2 regions of the Micromonospora sp. NPDC023633 genome follow, and region 1 is predicted to be linked to the other one. Evidence: predicted binding sites of a transcription regulator. Region 1 holds the regulator's gene; the other holds the start of a gene.
What was found. The regulator HrcA, encoded in region 1, represses chaperone genes, less so after heat shock. The targets are predictions, from matches to a motif close to GGTTNGCACNCTCNNNNNGAGNGTGCNAACC.
Positions count from the first base shown of each region.

Region 2: the regulator HrcA is predicted to act here: its motif matches at 1,654-1,684, upstream of groES (co-chaperone GroES).

Region 1 covers NZ_JBFABB010000025.1:25,647-29,851, forward strand. Annotated here, with positions in the region: gene AB0G13_RS10655 (16S rRNA (uracil(1498)-N(3))-methyltransferase) at 1-141, opposite strand, end outside; gene dnaJ (molecular chaperone DnaJ) at 189-1,334, opposite strand; gene hrcA (heat-inducible transcriptional repressor HrcA) at 1,408-2,430, opposite strand; gene AB0G13_RS10670 (DUF4870 domain-containing protein) at 2,672-3,313, shown strand; gene hemW (radical SAM family heme chaperone HemW) at 3,354-4,205, opposite strand, start outside.
Region 2 covers NZ_JBFABB010000164.1:4,335-8,539, reverse strand. Annotated here, with positions in the region: gene groL (chaperonin GroEL) at 1-1,135, opposite strand, end outside; gene groES (co-chaperone GroES) at 1,206-1,520, opposite strand; gene AB0G13_RS31185 (methyltransferase domain-containing protein) at 1,770-3,020, shown strand; gene ybaK (Cys-tRNA(Pro) deacylase) at 3,106-3,585, shown strand; gene AB0G13_RS31175 (sugar ABC transporter substrate-binding protein) at 3,779-4,205, shown strand, end outside.

The DNA.
Region 1 (4,205 bases):
GCCGCCCCGGCCGTCGGCGAGCAGCAGCTCCTCGCCGACGCGCAGCCGTTGCACGGTGGCGGCGTGGTGCCCCTCGGGACCGTCGAGGGTCAGCCGGTCGGCGGTGGGCAGCGGGTCGACCAGGAACAGCGGCGCGGACACGACGATCAGGCTAGCCGCCCCGGCGGGCGCCGGGGCGGTCAGGCCGGTCAGGCGTGGCCGTTGAAGGCGTCGCGCATCCGGGAAAAGAAGCCGCCCTGCTTGGTGAGCTCGGCGACCTCCTCGCCCCGGGTCTTGGCGAAGTCGCGCAGCATCTTCTCCTGGTCGGCGTCGAGCTTGGTGGGGGTGCGCACGTCGAGGTGGACGTAGAGGTCGCCCCGGCCGGTGCCGCGCAGGTGCGGCACGCCTCGGGCGCGCAGCCGCAGGGTGCTGCCCGGCTGGGTGCCGGCCTTGACGTCGACCGTCTCCTCGCTGTCCAGCGTCTTGATGGTCAGCCGGGTGCCGAGGGCCGCCGCGGTCATCGGCACCGTGACCCGGCAGTGCAGGTCGTCGCCCTTGCGGGAGTAGACGTCGTGCGGCCGCTCGTGGATCTCCACGTAGAGGTCGCCGGCCGTGCCGCCGCCCGGGCCGACCTCGCCCTGCTGGGCGAGGCGGATGCGCATGCCGTCCTCGACACCGGCCGGGATCTTGACGGTCAGCGAACGCCGGGTGCGGACGCGGCCGTCGCCGGCGCAGGTCGGGCACGGGTGCGGGATGGTGGTGCCATAGCCCTGGCAGACCGTGCACGGCCGGGCGGAGACCACCTGACCGAGGAAGGTGCGCTGCACGGACTGCACCTCGCCCCGGCCGGCGCACGCCTCACAGGTGGCCAGATGGGTGCCGGCCGCCGTGCCGGCGCCCGAGCAGGTGGTGCAGAGCACGGCGGTGTCGACGGTGATCGGCGCCTCGACGCCGAACGCGGTCTCGTGCAGGTCCAGCTCCAGCCGCAGGATCGCGTCCGCGCCGGGCCGGGTCCGCGGTCGCGGACCCCGCGAACCGCCGGCCGCGCCGCCGAAGAACGCGTCCATGATGTCCTGGAAGCCGACGAACGGCCCGGCGCCGCCGGGGCCGCCCGGGCCACCCGCACCCCCGCCGCCGGGGGCGAGCGGGTCGCCGCCCAGGTCGACGATCTGCCGTTTCCGGTCGTCCGAGAGGACCTCGTACGCGGCGTTGATGTCCTTGAACTTCTCCTGGGCCTCCGGATCCGGATTCACGTCCGGGTGGAACTGCCGCGCCAGCTTGCGGTAGGCGCGCTTGATCTCGTCGTCGGAGGCTTCCCGGCTCACCCCGAGAATGCCGTAGTAGTCCCTGGCCACTGCGTTCCGTGTCCTCATGTTCGTCTCGCGTTGCGCCGGTCGGCGGCCGGAGCCGGCCGTCGGCCCTGACTGGTCAGTTCTGGGCCAGCAGCTCGCCCACGTAGCGTGCCACGGCCCGCACCGTGGCGATGGTGCCGGGGTAGTCCATCCGGGTCGGCCCGAGCACACCGAGGCCACCGACGCTGGTCGTGCCCGGCCCGTAGCCGGTGCTGACCACCGAGGCGGCGCGCAGGTTGTCGATCTCGTTCTCGTCGCCGATCAGAACCCGGGTCGTGCTCGGCTCCGCCTCGCCGATGAGCTTGAGCATGACGACCTCCTCTTCCAGCGCCTCCAGGATGGGGCGCAGGGAGCCCTGGAAGTCGAGCAGGCCCCCACGGGTGAGGTTGGCCGTGCCGGCCAGCGCGATCCGCTCCTCGTGCCGCTCGATCAGCGTCTCCAGCAGCACGGTGGAGAGGGTGGTCATGGCCGGCCGCAGGTGCGGCACCGACTCCTCGACCAGCGCCTGCACCAGCGGCGGGGTCTCCGACAGCCGGGTGCCGACCAGCTTCTCGTTGACCAGCCGGCGCAGGTCCGTGACGTCGTCGGCGGGGATCGGCGCGGGCAGCTCGACGAGCCGCTGCTCGACCCGGCCGGTGTCGGCGATCATGACCAGCATCAGCCGGGTGGTGGAGATCGGCACCAGCTCCAGATGGCGCACCGAGGAGCGGGCCAGGCTCGGGTACTGCACGACGGCGACCTGCCGGGTGAGTTGCGCCAGCAGGCGGACGGTGCGGTGCACCACGTCATCGAGGTCGACGGCGCCGACCAGGAAACGCTCGATCGCCCGGCGCTCGGCCGGGCTGAGCGGCTTCACCCGGGACAGCCGGTCCACGAAGAGCCGGTAGCCCCGGTCGGTGGGCACCCGGCCGGCGCTGGTGTGCGGCTGGCGGATGTAGCCCTCCTCCTCCAGCACGGCCATGTCGTTGCGGACGGTCGCCGGTGAGACCCCCAGCTGGTGCCGCTCGACCAGCGCCTTGCTGCCGACGGGCTCCTGCGTGGCGACGTAGTCCTCGACGATCGCGCGCAGCACGGCGAGCTTGCGGTCGTCGAGACCCATCCTCCCCACCTCCTGTCGCACGTCGGCCCCGCACGCGGGGGACCGGGCGGGCTGCTGGCACTCGACTGTAGCGAGTGCCAGTCTACGTCGGCGGGGCCGCCGACGCGATGATCGACCTGGGGCGATCAGTCCGATCGGCGACCGTGCGGGTCCGCCCGACGGCCCCGGGGACCGGTCGTCCGGGCGTCCACGCCGGTGTCACGCTGGTGCGGCCTTGCCGGCTGCCCCTACCGTGACCTCCATGACTGAACCACCTCGCCCTCCCGGAGCGGGGGACCCCGGCTTCCCGCCGGACCCGACCGCTCCGTCGGGGTTTCCCGGCCACGCCGGCTCCGGCGACCCCACCGCACCACTGTCCGGGGCGCCGGGCCCGGGCAGCCATCCTCCACCCGGTGACTATCCGCCGCCCACCGGCGACCAACCGCCGTCGGGCGGCTATCCCCCGCCCGGCGGCTACCCCCCGCCCGGCGGCTACCCGCCGGGGGCCGGCTATCCCGCTGGCGGCGGCTACGGCCCGCCGACGGGCGGCTACGCCAGCAACGACGACAAGAACTGGGCCCTGATCGCCCACTTCGGCGGCGCGCTCGGCGTGATCGTCGGCGGCGGCCTGCTCGGCTGGCTGGCGCCGCTCATCGCGCTGATGGCGCGGGGGCAGCAGTCGCCGACCGCCCGCGCGCACGCCGTCGCGGCGCTGAACTTCCAGCTCACCTGGACGATCGTCGGGGTGCTGAGCTGGGTGGTCACGCTGATCACCTGCGGGGTGCTGTTCTTCGTCCCGATGCTCGTCTGGCTGGTGCCGCTGATCTTCGGCATCGTCGGTGGGGTCAAGGCCAACGAGGGCGTGCTCTACCGCTACCCGATGACCTACGGCTTCACCAGGTGACCCGGGTCGGCCGCTCCCCCGGCCGGCCCCGGCACGCGGTTCAGGGCAGCAGGTCACGGACGACCGCGTCGGCGAGCAGCCGGCCCCGCAGGGTCAGCACGGCCCGGCCGGCCGCGTGCTCGTCGGCGGCCAGCAGCCCGTCGGCGAGGGCCCGCGCGGCGCCGGCCCGGCCGGCGTCGTCGAGGGCGTCCAGGGGCAGCCCGGAGGCGAGGCGCAGCCGGAGCATGACGTCCTCCATGTGCGCCTCGTCGGCCGTGAGCACCTCGCGGGCCAGGCCGGGCGAGTCGCCCGCGGCCAGCCGCTTCGCGTACGTCGTGGGGTGCTTGACGTTCCACCAGCGCACGCCGCCGACGTGGCTGTGCGCCCCCGGGCCGAGCCCCCACCAGTCGGCGCCGGTCCAGTAGAGCAGGTTGTGCCGGCACCGGGCCGCCTCGTCGCGGGCCCAGTTCGACACCTCGTACCAGGACAGACCGGCCGCGCCCAGGGCGGCCTCCGCGGCGAGGTAGCGGTCCGCGGCGACGTCGTCGGAGGGGTACGGCAGCTCGCCGCGCCGCATCCGGGCGGCCAGCCGGGTGCCGTCCTCCACGATCAGGGCGTACGCGCTGACGTGGTCCACCCCGGCGGCGACGACCTGGTCGAGCGAGGCGGCGAAGTCCGCCTCGGTCTCCCCCGGGGTGCCGTAGATCAGGTCCAGGTTGACGTGGTCGAACCCGGCGTCGCGCGCCTCGCGGGCGGCGGCGACGGCCCGGCCGGCGCTGTGCGTGCGGTCGAGGATCGCCAGCACCCCCGGCGCGGCGGACTGCATGCCCAGCGAGATCCGGGTGTAGCCGGCGGCCCGCAGCACCCTCAGCGACTCCGGCGTGACCGACTCCGGGTTGGCCTCGGTGGTCAC
Region 2 (4,205 bases), on a different contig from region 1:
CCTTGATGACCGCGATGCCGCCGGAGAGCTTGGCCAGCCGCTCGGCGAGCTTCTCCCGGTCCCAGTCGGAGTCCGAGGCCTCGATCTCCTTGCGGATCTGCGCGACCCGGTCGGCGACCTCGCTCGACTTGCCACCACCGTCGACGACCGTGGTGTTCTCCTTGTCGACCACGACGCGCCGGGCGGTGCCGAGCACCTCCAGGCCCACCTGGTCGAGCTTGTAGCCCAGCTCGGGCGCGACCAGCTCGGCGCCGGTGAGGATCGCCATGTCCTGGAGCATCGCCTTGCGCCGGTCACCGAAGCCGGGGGCCTTGACCGCGCAGACCTTGAGGGTCTTGCGGATCGAGTTGACCACCAGCGTCGACAGCGCCTGGCCGTCGACGTCCTCGGCGATGATCAGCAGCGGCTTGCTGTTCTGGAGGACCTTCTCCAGCAGCGGCAGCAGCTCCTCGATCGCCGAGATCTTCTGCGTCGTGATCAGGATGTACGGGTCCTCCAGGACCGACTCCTGCGACTCCATGTCGGTGACGAAGTTGGGCGAGATGAAGCCCTTGTCGAACTGGAGACCCTCGGTCACGTCCAGCTCGGTGTGCAGGGCGGAGCCCTCCTCGACGGTGATGACACCGTCGCGGCCGACCTTCTCCATCGCCTCGGCGATCAGCTCGCCGATCGTGGCGTCCTGCGCGGAGATCGTCGCGACGTGCGCGATCGACTTCTTGTCGGCGACCTCGACCGCGCGGCCGAGCAGCGCCTCGGAGACCTTGGCGGCCGCCGCGTCGATGCCCCGCTTGAGGCCGGCCGGGTTGGTGCCGGCCGTGACGTTGCGCAGGCCCTCGCGGACCATCGCCTGGGCCAGCACGGTGGCGGTGGTGGTCCCGTCGCCGGCGACGTCGTTGGTCTTGGTCGCCACCTCCTTGACCAGCTGCGCACCGAGGTTCTCGTAGGGGTTGGTGAGCTCGATCTCCTTGGCGATGGTCACGCCGTCGTTGGTGATCGTGGGCACACCGAACTTCTTGTCCAGGACGACGTTGCGCCCGCGCGGGCCGAGGGTGACCTTGACCGCGTCCGCGAGGGCGTTGACACCGTGCTCGAGCAGGTGCCGGGCGTCGTCCGAGAAGCTCAGGATCTTCGCCATGAATGTCCCTTCGAAGCGACGTCGCCCCGGCCCGGCGAGCCGGACCGGGGCGACGACACTGATCGGTTGCTTACTTCTCGATGACCGCGAGGACGTCGCGGGCGGAGAGCACCAGGTACTCCTCGCCGGCGTACTTGACCTCGGTGCCGCCGTACTTCGAGTAGATGACGGTGTCGCCGACGGAGACGTCAACCGGGATCCGGTTGCCCTTGTCGTCGATCCGGCCCGGGCCGACAGCGAGGACGGTGCCCTCCTGCGGCTTCTCCTTGGCGGTGTCGGGGATCACGATGCCCGACGCCGTGGTGGTCTCAGCCTCGTTCGCCTGGACCAGGATCCGGTCCTCGAGCGGCTTGATCGCAACCTTGGTCGCGGTAGTCACGGGCATACCCTCCTGGGGTACTGGTTTCGTTACCGACCGGCAAGCCGGCCAGCGTCAATCTGCCACATGCCACCGGGCGGGGCCGTCGTCGCGGGTGCCGGTCCGCCTGGCGTTCAGCGCCCGGGCCACGAGGCCCGGAAGCTGGCACCCTCGGGGTGAGAGTGCTAATCGCAGGTTATTCCTCGGCTAGCACTCCGTCAAGGAGAGTGCCAACCCGCCGCCCGGCGCGTCGGGTCCGCGGACCACAATGACCGGGTGGATCTCGACCAGCTCGCCGCCCTGCGTACGCCCGAGGGGTCGGCCGCGCTCGACGCGGCCGCGCGGGTGGCCGGCGGCGACCCGCTGACCGCGGCGGCCGCGCTCCGCTCGGCCGGACTGCCGGCCGGGCTGGCGTCGGCCGCGCTCACCCAGGCCGAGCTGCGGCGCCGGGCGGTCGGCAAGTTCGGGCCGGCGGCGGCCGGGATGTTCCTGACCCGGGCCGGGCTGGAGCAGGCCACGCGCGGCGTCGTCGCGGCGCGGCGGGCCGACCGGCTGCGGGCCGCCGGGGTGCGCACCCTCGCCGACCTCGGCTGCGGCCTCGGCGCGGACGCGCTCGCCGCCGCCCGCGCCGGCATCCGGGTGTACGGCGTGGAGGCCGACCCGGTGACCGCCGCGATGGCCGCCGCGAACGCCGAGGCGGCCGGGCTGGCCGAGCTGTTCACGGTGGAGTGCGGCGACGCCACGGCGTTCGACGTGGGCCGGGTCGACGGGGTGTTCTGCGACCCGGCGCGCCGCAGGGCGGGCACCGGGCGGCGCATCTTCGACCCGAACGCCTACTCGCCGCCCTGGGACTTCGTGGTCGGGCTGGCCGAGCGGGTGCCGCACACCGTCGTGAAGGTGGCGCCCGGCATCGACCACGCGCTGATCCCGGCGGGCGCCGAGGCGGAGTGGGTGAGCGTCGACGGCGACCTGGTCGAGGCGGCCCTGTGGTGCGGCGAGCTGGCGCAGGTGCCCCGCCGGGCCACCGCGCTGCGGGGCAGGGAAGCGGCCCCGGTCGACGCCTCCGGCCACGCCGGGGATCCGACCGACCGACCGACCGGCTCCGGCGGCTGCCATCAGTTGACCGGCTCCGGCGACGCCGAGGCCCCCGTCGGCCCGACGCGCCGCTTCCTGTACGACCCGGACCCCGCGGTGGTCCGCGCGCACCTGGTCGCGGAGCTGGCCGACACCCTGGGCGCGACGCTGGCCGACCCGAGCATCGCCTACCTCCACGCGGACGCCCCCGTGCCGACGCCGTTCGCCCGCTGCCTGGAGGTCACCGACGTGCTGCCGTTCTCGCTCAAGCGGCTGCGGGCGCTGCTGCGGGAGCGCCGGGTCGGACGGGTGGAGATCCTCAAGCGCGGGTCCGCGCTGGAGCCGGAGAAGCTCCGGCGGGACCTGCGGCTGGCCGGGGGCGAGGCGGCCAGCCTGGTGCTGACCCGGGTCGCCGGGGCGCCGACGGTGCTGCTCTGCCGGCCGGTCGGGTAGCGCGCGGGAGGGCGGGCGCCGGTGTCGTCGACCGCCCGGCGCTTTCGGCTCGCGGGTCGCGCGGGGCCGGGTTAGCTTGACCGTCATGGCGGGACAGGGCACTCCGGCGACCGCGCTGCTGACGAAGCGGAAGATCGCCCACACCACACATCCGTACGACGTCTCCCCGGACGCGCCGAACTACGGCGCGCTGGTCGCGGCGGCGCTGGGGGTGCCGCCGGAGCGGGTGTTCAAGTCGCTGGTCGCCGAGGTCGACGGCGCGCTGACGGTGGCGGTCGTGCCGGTCACCGGCGAGCTGGACCTGAAGGCGCTCGCGGCGGCGGTCGGCGGCAAGCGGGCCGCGATGGCCGACCGGGCGGCGGCCGAGCGGGCCACCGGGTACGTGCGCGGCGGGATCAGCCCGCTGGGCCAGCGCCGGCGGCTGCCCACCGTGCTCGACTCGTCGGCGCTCGACCATCCCACCGTCTACGTCTCGGCGGGCCGGCGCGGCCTCCAGCTGCAGCTCGCCCCGCAGGACCTGGTGGCGCTCACCGGCGCGGCCACCGCCCCGCTCTCCGCCCGCTGAGCTGCGCCGTTCCGGCTGGCACCGGGAGAGCGCTCCCTCGTGGGCGACGGCCGGGTGACAGGGACGTTGCTGAATTGTTACTGCCGACAACAAACTCGCGACCTCGGCGCTCTTGTGCCCGCGGCGCGAAGCGGAATACGTTGCCGGACACAACAAACCAACATCATCCCCCACCCCCGAAAGGACCCTGCTGATGCGCAAGGGCTTCCTCACCTTCGCCGCCGTGGGCCTGCTGGCCACCGGCGGCCTGACCGCCTGCGGCGACGACTCCGGTTCCGAGGCCGGCGGCTCCACCGAGAAGAAGCCGAAGATCGGCGTGATCCTGCCGGACAGCAAGTCCTCCGCCCGCTGGGAGGGCGCGGACCGCAAGTTCCTGGAGGAGGCGTTCAAGGCCGCCGGCGTCGACTACGACATCCAGAACGCCCAGGGCGACAAGACGGCGTTCCAGACCATCGCCGACCAGATGATCACCAAGGGCGTCACCGCCCTGATGATCGTCAACCTGGACTCCGGCACCGGCAAGGCCGTGCTCGACAAGGCCAAGTCCCAGGGCGTGGCGACCATCGACTACGACCGGCTCACGCTGGGCGGCTCGGCCACCTACTACGTCAGCTTCGACA